4 regions of the Pandoraea thiooxydans genome follow, and region 1 is predicted to be linked to each of the others. Evidence: predicted binding sites of a transcription regulator. Region 1 holds the regulator's gene; each other region holds the start of a gene.
What was found. Region 1 encodes sigma-54, which starts transcription at its own class of promoters, with help from an activator protein. Its sites were predicted from a motif close to TGGCANGNAANCTGCTTT; they were not measured.

Region 1 (6,054 bases):
CCAAAAACCGCCAGCACCCCGGGTGCCGCGGCGCCGAGCGGGGCCGGCACCGCCCTGAAACCCTCCAACAGTCTCGGCAATCCGCGTGAATAGCCCATCCCAACAGCCCGTCAAGAGCGTCCTGACCGTACGCAACCTGAAAAAGCGTTACGGCACGCGCACTGTCGTCAAAGACGTTTCGCTGGATGTAAAAAGCGGCGAGGTGGTCGGCTTGCTTGGTCCCAACGGCGCCGGCAAGACGACCTCTTTTTACATGATCGTCGGACTGGTGCCGGCCGACGCGGGGCAGATCAGCCTGGACGACACCCTGTTGAGCGACATGCCGATTCACCGGCGCGCCAGACTCGGTTTATCGTATTTGCCCCAGGAAGCCTCGGTGTTTCGCAAACTGAGTGTCGAGGAAAACATCCGCGCAGTGCTTGAACTGCAAAACGGCGACGACGGCAAGACGCTGCCCAAGAAAGACATCGACGAGCGCATCGAATCGTTGCTCGACGAATTGCAGATCGCGCACTTGCGCGCCAATCCGGCGATGTCGCTGTCCGGCGGCGAGCGCCGCCGCGTCGAAATCGCGCGGGCGCTGGCCACTCGGCCGCGCTTCATCCTGTTGGATGAGCCGTTCGCCGGTGTCGACCCGATCGCCGTGCTGGAGATTCAGCGTATCGTGCGGTTTCTCAAGGATCGCAACATCGGGGTGTTGATCACCGACCACAACGTACGCGAGACGCTCGGCATCTGCGACCACGCCTACATCATCAGCGAAGGCAGCGTGCTGGCCGCCGGCACGCCTGACCAGATCGTCGCCGACGAGAGCGTGCGGCGCGTTTATCTGGGCGAGAACTTCCGCATGTAATGGGTGCGGGCACGTCCCCCGCCACGCCTCCCCGAACACGCCGCCGCGCTGGTGCGCGCATCGGTTCCCTTGTCCTGGCAAAGCCTCTACAATTGAACCAGGATACGATATGAAACCGACGCTTCAACTACGCACCTCCCAGCATCTGGCCCTGACCCCTCAGTTGCAGCAATCGATCCGTTTGCTGCAACTGTCGACGCTCGAGCTGCAGCAGGAAGTGGAACACGCGCTGACACAAAACCCGATGCTGGAGCAGGCCGACGACTGGCTCTCGGGCTCGGTTCGCGTCAACACCGACGGTTCCTTGCGCAGCGAGCGCGGCGCATCCGCCGCCGAGCCACCGCTTGGCGGCAGCCGCGAAGCGGCATCGCCCGAGGGCGGCGGCGACCAGGACGGCAGCGATTATGGCGAACCCCTGCGGGACACCGCCGGCGACTGGACGCTCAACGATTTCAGTCGCAATGGCAACGCCCAGGACGACGACGACGCGTCACAGCCGCAACTGCATGTCGACCAGACCAGCCTGCGCGAACATCTGCTCGCGCAACTGAATCTGACCCAGGCCAGCCAACGGGACCGTGCCCTGGTGGGCTTCCTGATCGAATCCCTCGATGAAGACGGCTATCTGGGAATTACGCTGGATGAAATCCAGCATGAGCTGTTGTCGGAGCTCGAGCTCGAAACCGAGGAACTGAATGCCGCACTGGCCCTGCTGCAAAGCTTCGATCCGGCGGGCGTGGGCGCGCGCAACGCCGCGGAATGCCTGAAACTGCAGTTGCAGCGCCAGCCGGCCAATGCAGTCCGGGCGCTGGCGCTGCGGATCGTGCAGGACCATCTCGAGTTATTGGCGGCCCGCGACTTCACTCGACTCAAACGCCTGCTCGGCGCGAGCGACGCCGAATTGCGCGCGGCTCATGCAGCGATCCGCGCGCTCGATCCATTCCCCGGCTCGGCTTATGGCGGCCCCACCACGGACTACGTCATTCCGGACGTCCTGGTGCGCAAGTCAGGCAAGACCTGGCACGCGGAGTTGAATCCGGAGATCATGCCGAAGCTGCGCATCAACGAAATGTATGCGCGGATTCTGCGCAGCAATCGCAACGACCCGGGCGCCGGCAATCTCCAGCAGCAACTGCAGGAGGCGCGCTGGCTGATCAAGAATATTCAGCAACGCTTCGATACCATCCTGCGCGTCGCGCAAGCCATCGTCGAGCGGCAAAAGAATTTTTTCACGCACGGTGAAATCGGCATGCGGCCCTTGGTTTTGCGGGAAATTGCTGATACGCTAGGCTTACATGAATCGACCATTTCACGCGTAACGACCAGCAAGTACATGCTCACGCCGTTCGGCACGTTCGAGCTGAAATATTTTTTCGGCAGCCATGTGGCAACCGACACCGGCGGGGCGGCCTCCTCGACCGCCATTCGCGCCCTCATCAAGCAACTGATAGGAGCAGAAGAGTCCAAAAACCCCCTTTCCGACAGCCGCATAGCTGAACTGCTGGGTGAGCAGGGTTTCGTGGTGGCACGGCGCACCGTTGCCAAATACCGCGAAGCGTTACGGATCCCGGCAGTCAATTTGCGCAAATCTTTGTAAGGTCCGATGCGCTAACCCGCATCGGGGTCGCCCTGCCGCGGCGCTCATTCCGTGACGATGCAAGCAACCGCCAACTGAATCGCCACACCCAACACCGCGGCGCCCCAGCAAGGAGAGCAGCTATGAATCTCAAGATCAGTGGACACCATCTCGACATCACGCCAGCGTTGCGCGAGTATGTGGTCAACAAGCTGGACCGCGTGGTCCGGCACTTTGACCAGGTGATCGATGTCAGTGTGCTACTGTCGCTCGACAACCATAAGGAAAAAGAGAAACGGCAAAAGGCGGAAATCACCCTGCATTTAAAGGGCAAGGATATATACGTAGAAAGTTGCGACGGCAATCTGTACGCTGCCGTCGATATGCTGATCGACAAGCTGGACCGCCAGGTGATTCGGCACAAGGATCGTCTTCAGGAGCATCAGCATGAAGCAATCAAACATCAATCGCCAGATCTACCTCAATAGATTCAATCAATGAGCAGTCGCCGGCCAGAACGCCGGCATGTGACCAGGGCCGCAGCAGCGGCCCTTTGCTTTATGTGCCGAGACATCCGCCGGATACGTCAAATCGGGATGCATGCCACAATAAGATTGATCCGAGAGCGACAACGCCTCGCTGGTCTATAATGCGTGGTCGATTCCCGGGGTTTCGGTTCCACGCCATTTGAGCGCCGCATCACAAGATGAACCGTCTAGTCAAACTTTTACCTATTACCAATATTGTCCTGGGACTGAATGTCACCAGCAAGAAACGCGTCTTCGAACAAGCCGGACTGTTGTTCGAGAACAATCACGGGCAAGCGCGCGGCGCTGTGACCGACAATCTGTTTGCCCGCGAACGGCTCGGCTCGACCGGCCTGGGCGAGGGCGTCGCCATCCCGCACGGGCGCATCAAAGGGCTGAAGCATCCGCTGGCTGCGTTTATTCGCCTGGCCGATCCGATCCCGTTCGAAGCGCCGGATGGGTTACCCGTATCCTTGCTGTTTTTCCTGCTTGTGCCGGAGCAAGCGAACCAGCAGCACCTGGAAATTCTGTCGGAAATTGCCCAGTTACTGTCCGATCGTTCGATGCGGGAGATACTCGCCAGCGCTACCGAGCCGGAAGTCATTCATCAGGCCCTGAGCACTTGGCAACCTTGATGCCGCCCCCGTCAACGGCAAGCACGTCTCAAGAGGGAATACGGTGGAACTGAACGGCATTAACGCCCAAAGTATTTTCGACGACAATGCGGCCACGCTCAAACTGAGCTGGCTGGCCGGCCACGAGGGCTGGGAACGGGGCTTTGCTCCGGAGACAGTCTCCAACGCCACGTCGAGCGCGGATCTGGTCGGTCACCTGAATTTGATCCACCCGAATCGCATCCAGGTGCTCGGAGAGGCCGAACTCAAGTATTACCAGCGCCTCTCCGAAGAAAACCGCAAGCACAACATGACCGAGCTGATCGCGCTCGAGCCGCCGTTTCTGGTGGTCGCCGACGGCCTGGCCGCGCCGCCCGACCTTGTGCTGCGCTGCACCCGCTCGTCCACGCCGCTGTTCACCACGCCGCTGTCGACCGCATCGGTCATCGATAGCCTGCGTTTGTATATCTCCCGGGTCTTCGCCCCATGCTGCACGATGCATGGTGTTTTTCTCGACATTCTCGGCATGGGCGTGTTGCTGACTGGCGACTCCGGCCTTGGCAAGAGCGAACTGGGACTGGAACTGATCAGCCGCGGCCATGGACTGGTGGCGGACGACGCCGTGGATTTTGTCAGATTGGGCCCGGATTTCGTCGAGGGACGCTGCCCGCCGCTTTTACAGAATCTGCTGGAAGTGCGCGGCCTGGGCCTGCTCGACATCAAGACGATCTTTGGTGAAACCGCCGTACGGCGCAAAATGAAGTTGAAGCTGATCGTCCAGCTGGTGCGCAGGCCGGATGGTGAATTCCAGCGTTTGCCACTGGAAATGCAGACCGTCGACGTCCTGGGATTGCCGATCGGCAAGGTCACGCTGCAAGTGGCTGCGGGCCGCAACCTCGCGGTGCTGGTCGAGGCTGCGGTGCGCAACACCATTTTGCAGCTGCGCGGCATCGACACCCTGCAGGACTTCATGGAACGCCAGCGACTGGCAATGCAGGAGCCCGACGGCGGAGCCCAAGGCAGGCTGCTTTGACGCATCGGGTGAATTTGCGCGCCCTGCCCTTTCATGCTGTAATGCTTGCGCGGCTTGCCGCCCCCCTCACCGACGTCAGGAGATAACCATGAAGAAAGTCTTGGCTATGCTGCTGTTGCTTGCCCCCCTCTATTATTCCGCACCGACGTTTGCGCAAAATTCGCAGCAAAGCAAGATGACCGAATGCAACCGTCAGGCCGGCAGCAAAAAGGGCGATGAGCGCAAAGCATTCATGAAGGAATGCCTGTCGGCCAAAAAGCCGATGTCGCAGCAGGAGAAAATGAAAGCCTGCAACAAGGAAGCCACCGGCAAAAAGGGTGACGAGCGCAAGGCCTTCATGAAAGAATGTCTGAGCGGCAAGCACTGAACCCGTGCGTCGCCTCGTAGGTCGCACATCGATCGCAAGGGCAGCCCGGCTGCCCTTTTTTTCGACCGGCCCAGACTGACCATGCGAGTTGGACTCGTTACCAACGGGGATCGCGCTTCGCTTCAGACCAGACCATGAAAATCGTCCTCATCACGGGAATTTCCGGCTCGGGAAAATCGGTCGCACTCAATGTGCTGGAAGACGCCGGCTATTACTGTGTCGATAACCTGCCGTCCAGATTCCTGCCTGAGTTGGCCGAGTACCTCGACATGCAGGGTCACGGCCAACTCGCCGTGGCCATCGATGCACGCAGTGGCGGCGCGCTCGACGATCTCCCTCCGATCATCGGCGGATTGCGGCGTTTCGGCCACGATGTGCGCGTGCTGTTTCTCAACGCGAACACGCAAACGCTCGTGCAGCGCTATTCGGAAACCCGGCGCCGTCATCCGTTGTCGACGCTGCCGAACGGTTCGTTTTCCGACAGCGGTTCGCTGGTCGAGGCCATCGAGCACGAACGGGATTTGCTCAGCGATCTGACCGAGCTCGGCCATCAGATCGACACCAGTAATTTGCGGGCCAGCGCGCTGCGACGCTGGATCAAGGAATTCGTTCAGCAGGATCAGCAAGGCCCGACGCTGATGTTCGAATCATTTGGCTTCAAGCATGGCGTGCCGCTCGACGCCGATTTCGTGTTCGACGTGCGCTCGCTACCGAACCCGTATTACGACCTTCAATTGCGGCCGCTGACGGGCCGCGATGCACCTGTGATCGATTTTCTCAGCAGCGTGCCGGAAGTCCTCGAGATGATCGACGACATCGCTGCCTATGTGGAGAAATGGCTTCCCAGCTTCATGCGGGACAACCGCAGCTACCTGACCGTTGCGATTGGCTGCACTGGCGGGCAGCACCGCTCGGTCTACATTGCTCAGACATTGGCGACCCGTTTCAGCGGCCGCACCAGTGTCATCGTGCGGCACCGGGAACTGCCGGCCGACGTGCAATCCTAGCCGGCCTTTCAATCGGCAGAAGCCAGGCCAAACGACAGCTGCTTGCCGTTGCCCTTTAGCGCCAGGGCGATGCGGCG
Region 2 (6,054 bases), 870 kb from region 1:
CGGCACGACGCTGCTATGGACCCTGGCGCTGCTGATTCCCGTGCTGTACGTCAACCAGGAGATGGTGCTGCGCCTGGGCGCGGTTACCGGCGTCGGTCACGCCCGCCTGATTTTCGAACGCTTCGGCAAGTTCTGGGGCGCCTTCAGCGTCATCGACCTGTTTATCCTCAACGCATTGACGATTGTCACTGAGTTCATCGGCATCACTTTTGCCTTTGACTTTCTTGGCGTCCCGAAGTTATGGGGCGTGAGTATCGCCGCGGTATTAACGATGGCAGCCGTCAGTACGGGGAGTTTCAGGCGTTTCGAGCGCTTTGCGATGGTGCTGGTGTTTGCCAGCCTGCTGCTGATCCCGGTGCTGGTTGCCGTACACCCGCCGGTCGGACAAATCGCACGAGACTTCGTGGTGCCGAGCTGGCCGGTCGGCTCCAAGCTCAGCGACGTCATGCTGCTGGTGATCGGCATCGTCGGCACCACCGTCGCGCCCTGGCAACTGTTCTTCCAGCAAAGCTACATCGTCGATAAGCGCATCACGCCGCGCTTCATCAAATACGAGAAAGCCGACCTCTGGATCGGTATCGGCCTGGTGATGATCGGCAGCATCGCGATGATGGCGTTCGCCGCCGAGCTGTTCCACGGCCGGCCGGAATTCGGGCAATTCACCGACGCCGGCGGCATCCTCAGCGGGCTCGACAAATACGTCGGGCGCACACCCGCGATCCTGTTCGCGATCGCGCTGATCGATGCCTGCATCATCGGCGCGGCGGCCGTGTCGCTGTCGACGGCTTATGCGATCGGCGATGTCTTCTCGATCCGCCATTCGCTGCATCGCGGCGTCGGTGACGCCAAGGGTTTTTATGTGATCTATTTCGCCGTCGTCGCGCTGGCTGCGGTGATCGTGCTGATTCCAGGCTCGCCGCTGGGGCTGTTGACCGAAGCGGTGCAGACTCTGGCCGGCGTATTGCTGCCCAGCGCCACGGTGTTCCTGCTGCTGCTTTGCAACGACAAGGCCGTGCTCGGGCCGTGGGTCAACTCCCGGGGACTCAACCTGTTCACCGGCGCGGTCGTCTGGGTACTGGTGATGCTGTCGATCATCCTGACCGCCTCGGTGCTGTTTCCGGACATTTCGGGCCAGGCGATCATCGGCATCCTGGTCGGGGGCACCGTGCTGGCGCTGGCCGGCTACGCGGGCACAATGGCGCTGCGCAAGCTGCGCTCCGGCGCAGATGCCTCGGATGACGAAGCAAGTATGCCGGCACAGGACATCGAATCGCTGCGCGCCACCTGGCGCATGCCGCCGCTCGACCAACTGCCGGCGCCCCGGCTGTCGCTGGCCAACCGCCTGTGGATGGGCGTGCTGCGCGGATACCTCGTGATCGCCGTCGGGCTGGTGATCGTCAAGGTAATCGAGCTCACATTGCTCAGATAGCGCCGCCCCCCGGCGTTTTCCGGCCGATCCGCGCCTGGCGCGGATCGGCCGCTGGAGCGAGCCGGCAACACGGTCAATCGTCATCATCATGGTAATGATGGTAACCGCCGCCATACGGATAGTAATAAGAGCCGGCGGGAACCACGACGCAGCCGCCCAGCGTCAGCAGCAAAACCGCGGCAATCAGATATCTCATAACGACTCCCGAAAAAAATTCAGTCAGGCGACGCGCGACACGCGCGGCGGACAATCCGCTCGCGCCGTATCGGCCGTTAACCCCGTTATAACCAAGCAACCGGCTTGGGAGATAGCGCCGTTTTGTAAGGCATGTAAGCAGATCTAACGCATGCGTCCGCCCCAAGGCAACGCACCGAACCCGTGCATGCCGCCCGGCACGGCAACCCGCACTGGGGTTCAGGCGGCAAATGCGCCAAAATAGCGCGCTGGATTCACCAAATAGCGGCGTGTCAGCGACGCGCAAAACAGAGAACTCAATTAAATCAATTACATAAAAATACAGGCATTCTTTTTGCTTGCAATATCATTCACTTCAATTTGCACCAAAAGTGAGCATTCATGCCCTCGAACAGCCCCGCATACGACGTTCTTTTCCTTTTATTGGGCGCCACCATGGTGCTCGCCATGCACGCCGGTTTTGCCTTTCTGGAGCTCGGCACGGTCCGCAAGAAAAACCAGGTCAACGCGTTGGTCAAGATCCTTACCGACTTTGCCGTATCGGCGGTGGCCTATGCGTTCATCGGCTATCCGCTGGCTTATGGCGTGAATTTCTGGAGCGGCGCGAGTGCCCTCTCGGCACACCACGGCTATGAACTGGTGCGCTTCTTTTTCCTGCTGACCTTCGCCGCGGCGATTCCGGCCATCGTCTCGGGCGGCATCGCCGAGCGCGCCAAATTTCACCCGCAGTCGGTCGCGACCTTCTTCCTGGTCGGCATCGTCTATCCGTTTTTCGAGGGTATCGCCTGGAACGGCCATTTTGGCGTGCAGGCCTGGTTCACGAAGATGTTCGGCGCGCCGTTCCATGACTTCGCCGGCTCGGTCGTGGTTCATGCCGTGGGCGGCTGGATCGGTCTGGCGGCCGTGCTGATGCTCGGCGCGCGGCGCGGCCGGTATCACCGCGACGGTCACGTGGCCGCGCATCCGCCGTCGTCGATTCCGTTCCTGGCGCTGGGCGCGTGGATTCTGATCGTCGGCTGGTTCGGCTTTAACGTGATGAGTGCGCAACGGGTCGGCGGTATCTCGGGCCTGGTGGCCGTCAATTCGCTGATGGCGATGGTCGGCGGCACGCTCGCCGCCATGCTGCTCGGCAAGGACGACCCGGGCTTCATTCACAACGGGCCGCTGGCCGGCCTGGTCGCGGTGTGCGCCGGCTCCGACTTGATGCACCCGTTTGGTGCACTGATCGTCGGCGCGATCGCAGGCGCGCTGTTCCTGTGGCTGTTCACCCTGACCCAAAACCGCTGGAAGATCGACGACGTGCTCGGCGTGTGGCCCCTGCACGGCCTGTGCGGCGTGTGGGGCGGTATTGCCGCCGGCCTGTTCGGCCAAACCTGGCTGGGCGGCATCGGCGGGGTCAGTCTGATGTCTCAGTTGCTCGGCACCGCGCTGGGCGTGGCAATCGCGTTTGCCGGCGGCCTGGTGGTCTATGGCGTGCTCAAGGCCACGATGGGCCTGCGCCTGAGCGAAGAGCAGGAATTCAACGGCGCCGACATCTCGATCCACAACATCACGGCGACGCCGGAACGCGAAACCAGCTGGTAAGAGGCCAGCGACGCCATGCCCCCGCCGTCGCGGGGGCTCGCCTCACAACACGCACTCGCACTCGGCGGCACGTTCGGGCGCCAGCCCGGCCGGCGTGGGGCGCGGCTCGGACCCGGCAAATTCGCAGACGCCGGCGTGCTCGCCCTGTCGGCCGCTGAGCAGCGGACAGCGCTCGAACAGCTCGGCCACCCAGTCCACGAACGCCCGCACCTTGGGCGACAGATGGCGGTTGTGCGGATACACAATCGAAATCGGCATCGGCGCCGGACGGCAATCGGGCAGCACCTCGCGCAATTCGCCGGACTCCAGATAATTGCGCACCATGTAGCGCGCCGGCTGAATCAGCCCGAACCCCTGCAGGCCGCAAGCGACATAGGCGTCGGCGTCGTTGACCGATACCGTGCCGTTCATCTTCACCGCCAGCGGCTTGCCGTCGACGATGAAATCCCAATCGATGATGCGGCCGGTGCGGCTGGAGAAATACTGCACCGCGACGTGCTGGTCGAGATCCTCCAGGCTGCGCGGTTCGCCATGACGCTCCAGATAGCCGGGCGCCGCGCAGGTCACACCCTCGAACGTACCGATGCGGCGCGCCACCAGCGTCGAGTCGCGCAATTCGCCGACCCGGATCACGCAATCGACCGCTTCCTGCACCAGGTCGACCGGCTTGTCGCCCAGTCCGATCGCCAGCTCGATCTCGGGGTAGCGCAGGTGAAACTCGCATAGCGTCGGAATCAGGATCAGCCGCCCGATCGAACCCGGCACGTCGATGCGCAACCGGCCGCGCGGGCGCCGCGCGGTATCGAGAAACGCTGCCTCGGCCTCCTCGACGTCGGCCAGGATGCGCAGGCAGCGCTCGTAATAGGCGGCGCCGTCCGGCGTCAGGCTCAAGCGCCGGGTGGTGCGATTGAGCAGCCGCACGCCGAGCATTTTCTCCAGATTCTGGACGATCGTGGTCACCGTGGTGCGCGGCAGCTCGAGCGTGTCGGCCGCCTTGGTAAAACTGTTGGCGTCCACCACGCGGGTAAATACTTGCATCGCCTGAAAGCGGTCCATGACTCTCTCCCAAGGAAATGACGGCGCGAGATTGTTCGTTTTTGCCGACTATTGTTGCCGGATTATAGGCGTTTATCCGGCAACGCGTAACGATCACAATCCGTTTCACTCGAACTCGGCATCGGGCAACCCCGATCGGCTTCATGAAGACGCACCGTCCCCCCCTCGCAGCGGTATCCCGGCTTGCCGCGCTGCTCATCGAAGAACGCACGATCGACGGCTATGCCGGCGCCATACGGGTGCGGCTGTATCGGCCAGATGACGCCGCGGCGCTGCCGGTGGTGCTGTATTTTCATGGCGGCGGCTTCACTTCGGGCTCGCTAGACGACGCCGACACGCCGGCCCGCTTCATTGCCGCGCACTGTCCCGCGCTGGTGGTATCGGCCGGCTATTCTCTGGCCCCGGCCGCCCCCTTTCCCGCGGCGCCGGAAGACAGCCATGCCGCCGCCGTATGGATTGCCGCGCATGCGCACGATTTTGGCGGCGATCCGACACGCCTGGCCGTGGCCGGGGACGACGCCGGCGGCAACCTGGCGACCTGCCTGACGCTGATTGCACGCGACCGCCACAGCGTCGAATTCGCCGCGCAGGTATTGCTCGGCCCGATGCTCGACCCGAGCATGACCCGCCTGGGCGACGCCGCCCGGTTGCACTCGGACATCACCGCGCAGGCATGCGCGCTGTGCTATCGGCAGTATCTGCCCCGCGCCGACCAGCGCGTGCATCCGTATGCCGCACCGCTCGAATCGCTGCGCCTGCACGGCCTGCCGCCGGCCCTGATCGCCACGGCGCAATGCGATGTGCTGCACGTCGAAGCGGAAAAATACGCGGCCGCGCTGATCGCCGCAGGCGTGCCGACCCAGGTCACCCGTCACGCCGATCTGACCCACGCGCAGTTGCCCACCCACACGCCGGCGCTGGCCGAAGCGGCCGAATTCCTCGGCCGCCGGCTGGCGCCACGCACTCGCCGCCCGCGCGCCTTGCGCACGCCAAATCTCGGTTAACCATCCAGGGGATTCCACATGTCACTGTCTCGCAAACGTCTTGTTCTGTTCGTCGCCGCCACGCTGGTGGTGGCGCTCGCCGGCGGCCTGGCCGCCATCCGTGTCAATGCCAACGTGCCGCGCACCCTGTCGAGCGCGCCGGCGCCCGCTCAGGTCGACGTCGCCGCCGTGGTCAGCCGCACCATCACCGACTGGCAGGATTACTCGGGCCGGCTGCAGGCGGTCGATCGCGTCGAGATACGCCCCCAGGTGTCCGGGACGCTGATGGCCGTGCATTTCAAGGACGGCAGTCTGGTCAAGAAAGGCCAGTTGCTGTTCACGATCGACCCGCGGCCCTATCAGGCCCGCGTCGATCAGGCCGAGGCGCAATTGAGCGCGGCGCGGGCACGGGCGGCCTACACGGCCTCGGATCTGGCCCGCGCGCAGCGGCTGCTGGCCGATAATGCGATCGCCAGGCGCGACTTCGATGAAAAGCAGAACGCCGCGCGCGAAGCCGCCGCCAACCTGCAGGCGGCACAGGCCGCGCTCGCGGTGGCACGCCTGAATCTGGGCTATACGCGCATCGTCGCCCCGTTTGCCGGGCGCGTCTCGCGCGCGGCCATCACCGCAGGCAACGTGGTGGCCGCCGGTGCCGCGTCCGCGCCGCTCACCACACTGGTCTCGGTCTCGCCGATCTATGCAAGCTTCGACGTCGACGAGCAAAGCTATCTCAAGTTCATCGCCCATGCCGGCGTCGACCACGGTCGCGACGTCCCGGTCTACCTGGGCCTGGCCGATGAGCACGGC
Region 3 (6,054 bases), 340 kb from region 1:
GTACGCACGATTTGCATGAGCAGCAGACTGATGCCGAAGGTGGTCAGCAGCGTCTCGAGCGGCCGGCCATAGAGAAAGCGCAGCACGGTGCGCTCGAGCATCAGCCCGACGATCGCGGCGGCCAGGAACGAGGCGGGGACGGCGGCCACCAGATACCAATTGAAGGCGTGCGGCAGGTAGTGCTGGAACAGGGTTTGCACGACGTACGTGGCGTAGGCGCCGATCATCAGGAATTCGCCGTGCGCCATGTTGATGATGCCGAGCAGGCCGTACGTGATGGCCAGCCCCAGCGCCGCCAGCAGCAGCACGCTGCCCAGGCTCAGGCCCGCGAACAGCATGCCAAGCAGCTCGCTCTTGCGTTGGTCGTTCTCGAGTTGCGCCAGGCCGGCCTGGGCCGCGACGCGCACGCCCGTGTCGGGTTCGTCGAACGTGCCGTCGGGCTTGCGCGCCACCAGCGGCAGCAGCAGCCCGCGCATTTGCGGATCCGCGCGTGCCACGATAATCGCGATCGCCTCGCGCCGCTTGAGCGGGTCGGCATCGTGCAGCGCGGTCACGGCCCATAGCTGATCGAGCTTGCGCTTCAGGTCAGGGTCGGTCTCCCGGTCGCGCGCCTGTTCGACCTGCACGCGGAAGTCGGTGCTGCCCGAGTGCAACAGGGTACGGATTGCCTTGGCGCGCACCGCCGGGTCCAGCGATTGCAGGTTCAGCGCGGCGGTGGCGTCGTCGACGCGCGCGCGCAGCACATTGTTGAGCACCACCGGTTGCGCATTGTCGTCCTTGACCGGCTGGCCGCTGAGCACATCGCGCAGGGTGTCGCCGTCCTGGACCAGGATCCGGTTGTCGTCGCCGACCAGTACGTCGCCGGCGGCCAGCGCCTTCAGCAGCGTTTGGCTGGCCTCGGTGCCGTCGTCCACCAGGTGATGGATCGCCTGAGACTTGGCGTCGAAATCCATGCCGCCCAGCGGTGCGATGTCGGTCTCGGTCAGTGCCATTGCGGAGGTCTGACCCAGTAACAGGACGATCAGTAGTGCGAATATTTTGATCAGGCGTGACATGGAAGAATCCTGGGCGCCGCCGGCAGTCGGCGGCGCCGAAAGTTGCCGAAAACGATCAGCTCACCGTGTCGGGCTTGCCCTGATTGCCCGGGATGTAGGGGCTCCACGGCTGTGCGCGGATGGTCGTCTTGGTTTCCCACACCACGTTGAACTGCCCGTCGGCGCGAATCTCGCCGATCATCACGGGTTTGTGCAGGTGGTGGTTGCCGTCCATCATGAGCTTGAAGCCGTCGGGCGCGTTGAAGGTCTGGCCGATCATTGCCGTTCTCACCTTGTCGACGCTGGTGGTGCCGGCTTTCTCTACCGCCTGCTTCCACATATGCATGCCGACGTAGGTCGCCTCCATCGGGTCGTTGGTCACGCGCTTGCTGCCGCCCGGCAGATTCTTGCGCTTGACGTACTCGAACCACTCTTTCTTGAATGCGGTGTTCTCCTTGTTCCTGAGCGACATGAAGTAATTCCATGCGGCCAGGTTGCCCACCAGCGGCTTGGTGTCCATGCCGCGCAGCTCTTCCTCGCCGACCGAGAACGCCATGACCGGCACGTCGGTCGCCTTTAGGCCCTGATTGCCGAGTTCCTTGTAGAAAGGCACGTTGGAGTCGCCATTGATGGTCGAGATCACGGCGGTCTTGCCGCCCTGGGCGAACTGCTTGATATTGGCGACGATCGTCTGGTAATCGCTGTAGCCGAACGGTGTATAGACCTCCTGAATATCCTTGTCCTGCACGCCCTTCGAATGCAGGAAGCCGCGCAGAATCTGATTGGTGGTACGCGGATAGACGTAGTCCGTGCCGAGCAGGAAGAAACGCTTGGCGCCGCCGCCTTCGGCGCTCATCAGATACTCCACCGCTGGGATTGCCTGCTGGTTCGGCGCCGCGCCCGTATAGAAGACGTTGCGCGACATTTCCTCGCCTTCATACTGCACGGGGTAGAACAGCAGGCCATTGAGTTCTTCGAAAACCGGCAACACCGATTTGCGCGACACCGAGGTCCAGCAGCCGAACACCACGGCCACCTTGTCCTGGGTCAGCAACTGCCGCGCCTTTTCGGCGAACAGCGGCCAGTTCGATGCCGGATCCACCACCACCGGCTCGATCGGGTGCCCCATCACGCCGCCGGCGCGGTTGATCTCGTCGACCGTCATCAGCGCCACGTCCTTGAGCGACGTTTCGGAAATCGCCATCGTGCCGGACAGGGAATGCAGAATGCCGATCTTGATCGGCTTCTTGCCCTGCGCCCAAACTTTTGAGGACAAACCCGGAATGGCAAGCGCCCCCGACATGGCCGCCATGTTTAACAGCGTGCGTCGTTTCATTTGATTTCCCTTCGTAAGTGATTGGACTACGCAGACTCAGGAGGCAATAGTCGTGCCAATCCCTCGATGCCACGACGATTGCCATGCCACGCTTCGCGGCGGTGCGCATTTGCATCGCATCAGTGCAGGCGGGGCGTGGCACGCGGCCGCGTGCGCCATGGCAGTGCGCGGGCCGTGCGCAGGGAGTGCGGGACTGGGAGTGCGGGGCAGGGCGCGCGCCGGACGGCGCGTCCCTCACGAGGCGTGTGCCGCGCTCAGTGTGGTCTCGAGAAAGCGGTACAGGCGCGCGTCGTCCGAATAGGCGGCATTGAAGCGGAACCAGTGACACGGTTCGGACTGCGTGACGAAGAACTCGCCGGGTGCGAGCATGATTCCCTGCGTGAGCGCGTGCTCGGCGATCTCGCGCGAGGAGGGCGTGCCCTCAGGCAGGGCGGCGCACACGAACATGCCGCCGTCGGGTTTGGCCAGCAGGCTCAGGCCGCAGGCCGTCAATTGAGTGCAGAGGCGGCTGCGCGCCCGCGCCAGGCGATCGGTGAGCCGCTCGATGTGCTTGCGGTGGCCGCCCTCGGTCAGCACCAGATGAACCAGGCGCTCGTTGATTTCCGAGGTGGTCAGGCCGCCGATCATTTTGGTGCGCGCGAGCTCGGCGGCCAGCGCTGGCGCGCAAGCGACATAGCCGACCCGGATCGAGGGCGAGATGGTCTTCGAGAAGCTCCCCAGGTAGATGACCCGGTGCAAGCCGTCCATGGCGGCCAGGGCTGGCGCATTGGGCGGCGCCAGCTCGCGGTAGATATCGTCGTCGACCACCCACAGGCCGTGCTGTTCGGCAAACTGCAGGATGCGGTGCGCGCATGCCGGCGACAGCGACGTGCCGAGCGGGTTTTGCAGCACGCTGTTGAGGAATAGCGCGCGCGGCCGATGGGTTTGGATCGCGCTCTCCAGCTGCGCCAGATCGAGCCCGGCGGCGTCGCGCGGCACGCCCACCACATGCAGGCCGGCGCTGCGCAGGATCGCCAGCAGATTGCAGTAGGCGGGCTCCTCCACCAGCACGGCGTCGCCCGGGTGCAGCAAGGTGCGGGCGATCAGGTCAAGACCTTGCGTGGCGCCGTGCGTCAGGACGATCTGGTCGGCATGCGCATCGAGCGCGATATCTGCCAGGCGTCGTGCGATGCTCTGACGCAGCGGGGCATACCCCTGCGGGTGGCCGTAATGCACGAAGCGCGTGCCCGCGCCCTTGGCCAGCTGCCGCAGCGCGCCTTGCAGGCCGTCTTCGTCCAGCCAATCGTCCGGCAGCCAGCCGCAGCCGCTCTTGACCGGAATGCTGTCGTCGGCAAACACCTCCGAGAGCAACCAGGCGTTGCCGACCTCGCGCGCGACCGCGCGCGGCCGCGGCCGCGGCATATCGTGCGCGGGATCGTCGCTGGCCACGAAGAAGCCGGCGCCACGCCGTGCGATCAGGACACCTTGTGCGACCAGCCGGTCGTAGGCTTCGACCACCGTGAAGGTGCTGATACCGTGCGCCTGCGCCAACTGGCGGATCGACGGCATGCGCATGCCGCCGTGCAGCACGGCGCTGTGTCGCGCGCGCTCGATCTCGCGCACGATCTGTTCGACCAGCGATGCGGGCTGGCCGCGGTCGAGCGCCAGGCGTAACGGTTGACTCATGGTGGGGGACTCCGGCAGCGCAGGCCGGCCGGGCATCGGCTGTTGCCTGCACACTCATGGCATGGTGCCGATACAGAATACGCAGTTTCCGCTCAACTGTACATGTCTGTATTGGTCGCCGATGCTTAATATGGTGTTCGATGCGCCCGGCGAGGGTCCGCGGCGCGCTTTGAAAATCGAAGGAGATGAGCCGTGGAATTGCATGATGCGCCGCTCGATATGTCGGCATTCTGGATGCCCTTTACCGCCAATCGGGAATTCAAGCGGGCGCCGCGCCTGCTGGTCAAGGCCGAGGGCATGTACTACACGTCGCACGACGGCCGCCAGGTGCTCGATGGCACGGCGGGCCTGTGGTGCGTCAACGCGGGGCATTGCCGTCGCGAGATCGTCGAGGCCGTGCGGGCGCAGGTTGGCGAGATGGACTTCGCGCCGACTTTCCAGATGGGTCATCCGAAGGCGTTCGAGGCGGCCGCCAAGCTTGCCGAACTGACGCCGGGCGACCTGAAGCGGATTTTCTTCACCAACTCCGGCTCGGAATCGGTCGACACCGCGCTGAAGATCGCGTTGGCGTATCACCGCGCGCGCGGCGAAGGCCAGCGCACGCGCTTCATCGGCCGCGAGCGAGGCTACCACGGGGTGGGCTTCGGCGGCATTTCGGTCGGCGGGATCGCGCCCAATCGCAAGACCTATTCAGGCGCGCTGCTGCCTGCCGTCGATCACTTGCCGCACACCCTGAACCTGGCCGAGGCCGCTTTCACGCGCGGTCAACCGGCATGGGGCGCGCATCTGGCCGACGAACTCGAGCGGCTGGTGATGCTGCACGACGCCTCGACCATCGCCGCGGTCATCGTCGAGCCGCTGGCCGGCTCGACCGGCGTGCTGGTGCCGCCGCAGGGTTATCTGCAACGGCTGCGGCAGATCTGCGACAAGCACGGCATCCTGCTGATTTTCGACGAGGTGATCACCGGCCTGGGGCGGCTGGGCGCGCCATTCGCCTCCCAGTATTTCGGCGTGACGCCCGACCTGATGACGCTGGCCAAGGGCATCAACAACGCGACGGTGCCGATGGGGGCGGTGGCCGCCCGGCAATCGATCCACGACACCATCGTCAATGCCGGCCAGGCCGGGGCGATCGAATTCTTCCACGGCTATACCTATTCGGGCCACCCGCTGGCGGCAGCGGCGGCCTGCGCGGCGCTCGACCTGTATCGCAGCGAGGATCTGTTCAACCGGGCCGCGCAAATGGCGCCCCATTTCGAGGATGCCATCCACGCGCTCAAGGGGCTGCCCGGCGTGCTCGACATTCGCAACCTGGGCCTGGTCGGCGGCGTCGAACTGCAGCCGCGCGCCGGTGCGCCGGGCGCGCGAGCGCACGAGATTTTCGTCAAATGTTTCGAGCAGGGCGTGCTGATTCGCTATACCGGCGATATTCTGGCGTTTTCGCCGCCGCTGATCGTCGACCAGGCGCAAATCGCCCAATTGTTCGACGTGGTCGCGCAAGCCATTCGCACGACCGCCTGAGCGGGGTATCGGCCGCCACTGTTCACGAGGTCCGCGCATGAAGATCGTCATTGCCCGCATGAACCACGAGACCAATACGTTCTCGCCGGTGCCGACACCGCTGGCCGCATTCGGGCCGTGCGGGCCCGACTACGGCGACGACGCGTACCGCGCCAACCGGGGCGCGCGCACGGCGATGGGCGCGTTCATCGAGCTGGCCGAACAGCACGGCGCCGAACTCGTCACGCCGCTGTCGGCCACCGCCAACCCGAGCGGTCCGGTGGCGGCCGAGGCCTACGACGCGATGTGCGCGCGCATCGTCGAAGCGGTGGCTGGTGGCTGCGACGCCATCCTGCTGGATCTGCATGGTGCGATGGTCGCCGAGAACAGCGATGACGGCGAGGGCGACCTGCTGGCGCGCGTGCGGGCCGCGGCGCCGGGTGTGCCGCTGGCGGTGGCGCTCGACCTGCACGGCAACGTAACGCAGAAGATGATTGACAACGCCGACATTCTCGTCAG
Region 4 (6,054 bases), 1.2 Mb from region 1:
TCTTACCGGGGTTTTTTGAGGCGGTCAATAGTGCCGGTGATTTTTGATGCGCCGTTCCGATGGCGCGGCATCGCGACGGTATTTGCCGGCCGATGCCGGCCAGGATTCAAAGCAATACGGGCAGCATCTCGAGAGCGAGCACCGCGAGGATCGCGCCGGCGACGATGCCGATGGCGCGCAGGCCGATCTTGATGAGCGAGAGCGGGCAGGGCCGGGTGCCGGCGAGTACGCCGCCGAGCGCCGCGAGAGCAAACATCAAAATAAGGTGAGCATTGGTCAAGGTGAGCATGGCCGTCTCCTGCTTATATGACGTTTTCAGTATAGGCCAGGCGAAATTGGGCGCGCATCGCAGGTTAACCCCGAGATGCGGCACGGTGGCGGCGCGTCAGGCCTCGGGCAGATCGAGGATCAGGACGATGGTCCAGTCGTCGTCGCTTTCATGGTGGTACTGACGTTCGACCACGACGAAAGGCTGTTTCTTTTCTTTGCCGCCGAGGAACAGGACGTCGCCCTCCATCGGCAGGCATTCGATCGGCGGCAGTCCGATCGGCGTGCCCTTGGGCAGCAGGCGCTCGATTTTCTTCGAGGCGCGCTCGGTCCATTCGATGTCGAATTCAATTTGGCTCACGCGAGACTCCGATCCGGTAAGGAATAACCGCGTATGCTAGCACGGCCTCAGGGCGCCACGGCTGGGCAGGGTGGAGCAAAAAAACCCACCGCGCGTGCGGTGGGCAAGGTCCCATGCGCTCGGGGAAGCGCACGGAGACAGGAGAGGGCTGTGCAAGGGGAGCTGTTGCCGCAGGCCCTGACATATCGGGTTCGGCTGACGACGGGCGCGGGCTGGCTGCGCCCGTCGTCACGCCGGCGTTGTTGGCATGGGCGGGATGCTTAGGCACCCCGTCCGTCCGGCGTTCGAGGCGATTATTGACCGCGATAGAACGGCGCCGGCGTGTAGCCGACGAGTTCCTGCTCGACCTGGGCGCGAGTCTTCGTGCTGACCGGATCGGCAAGCTTCGGGTAGACCGTGTCGGTTTGCAGCAGCAGGCCTTGCTGTTCGGCCTGCACCAGCTCGGCGCGAACCTGCGCGCGGGTCACGCTGCTGGTTTGGAGCACCCAGGCCAGTTGCGAGCCATCGGGATAAGCGTCGCTGGCGAAGGCCGGCACGGCAGCGGCAGCCAGCGTGAGTGATACAAGGGCGGATGCAAGGGTAAGACGTTTCATTTTTGACTCCTGTCTAACTGGTTAGGAGCGATGCGATCTTGGCACCGCTGACAGGAATCAGTGTATTCCCTAGGCTATTGATGAAAAATAGCGATTGATTAAATAAATTATTGTTCGAATCGCAATAATGCAGCCAAAAAAACGCCGCCGATGGCAGGTCTCGGCGGCGCGGGCAGGCGGAGGAGGTTGTCAGCGGGTCGCGACCATCACCGCGGCGCCCGCCATCACCACGCCAGTCGAGCGGTTGAGGAGTTTCATCGCGCGCCGCGAGGCCAGGAGCTTGCGGGCGCGGGCCGCGAGAAGAATGTAGGCGCCGAACACCACGGCGAGAATCGCCAGCGTGATACCGACGACTTCGGCGTATCCGAGCGGCGTGATGTGACGCAGGTCAAGCAGATTGGGGAGCAGCGCCAGATAAAAGATCACGACCTTCGGATTGCCCAGGGTCACCGACAGTCCGCCGAGAAACAGTCTGGACGGGCGCTCGCGAGGCGGCTGCGCCTGCTGCGTCACCTCCTGCGTGGTGACTGGCGAGGTCCACATTTTCCAGGCGAGATAAAGCAGGTAGAGCGCGCCCGCGTATTTGACCGCCAGGAAGACTTCGCTGAACGACTGCGCCAGTGCGGCCACCCCAAGCACAGCGCAGGTCAGCCAGACGACGTCGCCGATGGCCATGCCGGCGGTGAAAGCGATCGCGCCCTGCGTGCCTCGTCCCAGCACGCGTGCCACGATGGCGGCGATGCCGGGGCCGGGCGCGCCGGCGGCGACCAGCAGCGCCAGCGCGAAAGTCATCAAGCTCGCAAGACTCATCAAAAACTCCTTATCGGGCGGGTGCGATGCCGCAGCGGGCGCGCCGGTCTTATGCCCCAATCCAGGGCAAGCCTCGATGGCACCAGCCGGATACCGTTTTGCGGTGGCCGGCGCTGTTTTTATCGCCCTCGAAACCCTCGAGAATGTCATAGGCCTTGCTGAAGCCGTTCTCGGTGGCGAGCTTGGCTGCGACCTTCGAGCGCGCCGCGCTGCGGCACAGGAACAGCAGCGGTGCGTTGGGTGCGACCTGGGCACGCAACTGCTCCAGGAACTGTGCATTGGGCACGCTGCCAGGGTAGCGGATCCATTCGATATGAATGTATCTGTCGTCGGCAATTTGCGGCCGGCCCACCCAGTCGAGTTCGGCGCGAGTGCGCACGTCGACGAGTCGAGCCTCGGGGTCGAGTTGCAGCAGTGTCGCGGCCTCCTCGGGCGTGACCGCGCCGGCATATGGCAGGTTGCCGCTTTGGCGCCGTTGATCGGCTTGCGAGTAGATTTCGGTAGATGTCGTCATGGGATTGCGTTCGCTCGGGTAATGGTCGTTCATTCTATGGGGTGTGACCGCAATTCGCCAGAGACGGGCGTAGCCCGGCCCGATTGCACCAAAAGCGAGCATTTTTGCGATGCGCACCATATTGGTGATTTTTTGCGGTGGGCATGCATCAAAATGGGGATTTTCATCCATAATGACAGAGTCCGATCCTCCGTGGCATCCTGCGCGCGCGCGGGCTCTGCGGCAGAAAAAGCGATGTGGCATGTTTTCTGCTTAATAACGATGAATCCGCAAACGGAGTTCGTTAGAATGTGGCACTTCGCTGGGATGCGCCAGCGGGGTGACAAGTTGAATCTTTCGGGAGATATGCATGAGCAAGTCTGTGGCAGACGTAATGAAGTTGGTGAAAGAGGAAGACGTCAAATTCGTCGACTTCCGTTTCACCGACACCAAAGGTAAAGAGCAGCACGTATCCGTGCCGCTGTCGGCATTCGACGAGGGCAAGTTCGACGGCGGGCACGCTTTCGACGGCTCCTCGATCGCCGGCTGGAAGGGCATCGAAGCCTCCGACATGCTGCTGGTGCCGGATCCGAACACCGCCTATATCGACCCGTTCTACGAAGAAAACACGCTGGTGCTGACCTGCGACGTGGTCGAGCCTTCCGACGGCAAGGGTTATGACCGCGATCCGCGCTCGATCGCCAAGCGCGCCGAAGCCTACCTCAAGAGCACCGGCCTGGGCGACACCGCCTTCTTCGGCCCGGAACCCGAATTCTTCATTTTCGACGCCGTGAACTGGCACGTCGATATGTCCGGCTGCTCGGTCACCGTGCACTCGGAAGAAGCACCGTGGTCTTCCTCCAAGGAATTCGACAGCGGCAACTCCGGCCATCGCCCGGGCGTCAAGGGCGGCTACTTCCCGGTCGCTCCGGTCGACACCTTCCAGGACATGCGCTCGGAAATGTGCCTGTTGCTCGAACAACTGGGCGTGCCGGTCGAAGTGCACCACCACGAAGTCGCGGGCCAGGGCCAAAATGAAATCGGCACCAAGTTCTCCACGCTGGTGCAGCGCGCCGACTGGACGCAGATTCTGAAGTACGTGGTGCAAAACGTGGCGCACAGCTACGGCAAGACCGCCACCTTCATGCCGAAGCCGATCGTCGGCGACAACGGCTCGGGCATGCACATCCACCAATCGGTATGGAAAGACGGCCAAAACCTGTTCGCCGGCAATGGCTACGGCGGCCTGTCTGACTTCGCGCTGTACTACATCGGCGGCATCATCAAGCATGCTCGCGCGCTGAACGCGCTGACCAACCCGACCACCAACTCGTACAAGCGTCTGGTGCCGGGCTTCGAAGCACCGGTCAAGCTGGCCTACTCGGCTCGCAACCGCTCGGCCTCGATCCGCATTCCGTACGTTGCCAACCCGAAGGGCCGCCGCATCGAAGCGCGCTTCCCGGACCCGATGGCCAACCCGTACCTGGCATTCTCGGCCATGCTGATGGCCGGCCTGGACGGCGTGCAGAACAAGATTCACCCGGGCGAAGCCGCCGACAAGAATCTGTACGACCTGCCGCCGGAAGAGGATGCCAAGATCCCGACCGTGTGCGCCAGCCTCGAACAGGCGTTGGAGTACCTGCAGGAAGACCGCGAGTTCCTGACGCGCGGTGGCGTGTTCACCGACGCGATGCTCGATGCGTACACCGAGTTGAAGATGGAAGAAGTGACCCGGTTCCGCATGACCACGCATCCGATCGAGTTCGACATGTACTACTCGCTGTAAATTGTTGCCAGCTCCGAGCTAGCCAATGAAAGCACAGGGGGAGGGCGGTTTGCCTCCCCCTTCTTTATTTCGCGACCAGTGTGAAGCTTGGTTTTTCGACGGCGCCAAACATGAAATCAGTTCGTACCACGAACCCTCCGACTGCCGAACCGCCTGAAGACCTCGGGCACGCAGCGCTGGCGGCCAGCGGCATTCTGCCCGGTCTCGACGCGCTGGCCACGGTCCTGCTGGTGCTCGACAAGCTGACGCTGCGGGTGGTCTACGCGAACCCGCCAGCCGAAGCCCTGCTGGCGCTCTCGCGGCGCTCGCTGGCGCATATGACCTGGCACGATCTTTTTCTCAACGGCGAAGTGATCGACGCCACCGTGAAAGAGCTGCTGGCGAATCAATATCAGGCAACACGCCTCGATTTGGTGCTCGAACGCACTGCGCAGGAGCCATTGCATACCCATGCGATCGTCGGCATCCCGGAAAATGCCCCGGATTTCGTGATCGTCGAGCTGATCGAAAACGAACAGAAGCTCAAGAACGAGCGCGAAGAGCGCATTCTCGATCAGGCATGGATCAACAAGCAGCTGATTCGCAATCTGGCGCACGAAATCAAGAATCCGCTGGGCGGCATTCGCGGTGCGGCCCAACTGCTGGAGTTCGAACTCGTACAGCGCGAGTTGCGCGAGTACACGCAAGTCATCATCAAGGAGTCCGATCGCCTGCAAACCCTGGTGGATCGGTTGCTCGAGCCGCACCGGCACCCCTATATCGTCACCGAAATCAATCTGCACGAGGTGTGCGAGCGGGTGCGCTCGCTGGTGCTGGCCGAATTCCCGCAGGGCCTGGAGATCGAGCGCGACTACGACGTCAGCCTGCCCGAGTTGCGCGGCGACAAGGAGCAATTGATTCAAGCACTGCTAAATATCGTGCGTAATGCCGCCGAGGCGATGCGCGAGCAGATCGAGCGCGGGCAAGGGCGCATCGTGCTGCGCACCCGCGTCGCGCGCAAGGTCACGCTGGCCAAGCGGTTGCACAAGCTGGCATTGGAATTGCATGTAATCGATAACGGGCCCGGTATTCCCGAGGAAATCCGGGATCGCATCTTCTTTCCGCTGGTGTCGGGTCGAGAGGGTGGGAGCGGTTTGGGATTGACGCTCGCGCAGTCTTTCGTGCAACGGCACGAGGGATCGATCGAGTGCGAGAGTCGGCCCGGACGCACCGATTTCCGCATTATGCTGCCGCTCGGATGAGTACGGCACCGGCAGTTCCGATATGTTTTTTTCACGGTGAGCCATGAAGCCGATCTGGATAGTAGACGACGATCAATCGATTCGTTGGGTTCTCGAAAAAGCGCTCTCGCGCGCCAACTTGCCGGTGCGCAGCTTCGCCGGGCCGCGCGAGGCCGCGCTCGCGATGGAAACCGACTCGCCGCAGGTGCTGGTTTCCGATATTCGCATGGCTGGCGGCTCCGGGCTTGAGTTGCTGCAAACAGCCAAGCAGCGGTATCCCGGCCTGCCGGTCATCATCATGACGGCGTTCTCGGATCTGGACAGCGCCGTCTCGGCGTTTCAGAGTGGCGCCTTCGAGTATCTCGCCAAGCCGTTCGACGTCGATCGGGCGGTCGAGCTGATCATGCGCGCGGTCGAGGAAAGTTTGCGCGAGACGACCGTCGACGAGCGCCTGGCCGAGGAGCCCGAGATTCTCGGGCAAGCCAGTGCCATGCAGGACGTTTTCCGAGCCATTGGCCGGCTGT

Region 2: a site for sigma-54 is predicted at 1,948-1,965, ahead of PATSB16_RS20565 (ammonium transporter). Genes of this name have one in related genera too.
Region 3: a site for sigma-54 is predicted at 2,411-2,428, ahead of urtA (urea ABC transporter substrate-binding protein). Genes of this name have one in related genera too.
Region 4: a site for sigma-54 is predicted at 2,783-2,800, ahead of glnA (type I glutamate--ammonia ligase). Genes of this name have one in related genera too.

The regions. Positions count from the first base shown of each region.
Region 1 covers NZ_CP014839.1:3,554,975-3,561,028, forward strand. Annotated here, with positions in the region: gene lptA (lipopolysaccharide transport periplasmic protein LptA) at 1-93, shown strand, start outside; gene lptB (LPS export ABC transporter ATP-binding protein) at 86-853, shown strand; gene PATSB16_RS16245 (RNA polymerase factor sigma-54) at 963-2,450, shown strand; gene hpf (ribosome hibernation-promoting factor, HPF/YfiA family) at 2,573-2,917, shown strand; gene PATSB16_RS16255 (PTS sugar transporter subunit IIA) at 3,136-3,591, shown strand; gene hprK (HPr(Ser) kinase/phosphatase) at 3,635-4,603, shown strand; gene PATSB16_RS16265 (PsiF family protein) at 4,692-4,970, shown strand; gene rapZ (RNase adapter RapZ) at 5,105-5,977, shown strand; gene mutY (A/G-specific adenine glycosylase) at 5,986-6,054, opposite strand, start outside.
Region 2 covers NZ_CP014839.1:4,425,467-4,431,520, reverse strand. Annotated here, with positions in the region: gene PATSB16_RS20570 (Nramp family divalent metal transporter) at 1-1,429, shown strand, start outside; gene PATSB16_RS21220 (hypothetical protein) at 1,503-1,625, opposite strand; gene PATSB16_RS20565 (ammonium transporter) at 2,006-3,208, shown strand; gene PATSB16_RS20560 (LysR family transcriptional regulator) at 3,251-4,264, opposite strand; gene PATSB16_RS20555 (alpha/beta hydrolase) at 4,408-5,268, shown strand; gene PATSB16_RS20550 (efflux RND transporter periplasmic adaptor subunit) at 5,287-6,054, shown strand, end outside.
Region 3 covers NZ_CP014839.1:3,892,870-3,898,923, reverse strand. Annotated here, with positions in the region: gene urtB (urea ABC transporter permease subunit UrtB) at 1-1,055, opposite strand, end outside; gene urtA (urea ABC transporter substrate-binding protein) at 1,111-2,370, opposite strand; gene PATSB16_RS17980 (aminotransferase-like domain-containing protein) at 2,605-4,035, opposite strand; gene aptA (omega-aminotransferase AptA) at 4,255-5,556, shown strand; gene PATSB16_RS17970 (M81 family metallopeptidase) at 5,594-6,054, shown strand, end outside.
Region 4 covers NZ_CP014839.1:2,390,162-2,396,215, reverse strand. Annotated here, with positions in the region: gene PATSB16_RS10995 (hypothetical protein) at 107-289, opposite strand; gene PATSB16_RS10990 (hypothetical protein) at 386-628, opposite strand; gene PATSB16_RS10985 (DUF4148 domain-containing protein) at 922-1,221, opposite strand; gene PATSB16_RS10980 (LysE family translocator) at 1,411-2,031, opposite strand; gene PATSB16_RS10975 (rhodanese-like domain-containing protein) at 2,081-2,545, opposite strand; gene glnA (type I glutamate--ammonia ligase) at 2,895-4,310, shown strand; gene glnL (nitrogen regulation protein NR(II)) at 4,421-5,551, shown strand; gene ntrC (nitrogen regulation protein NR(I)) at 5,595-6,054, shown strand, end outside.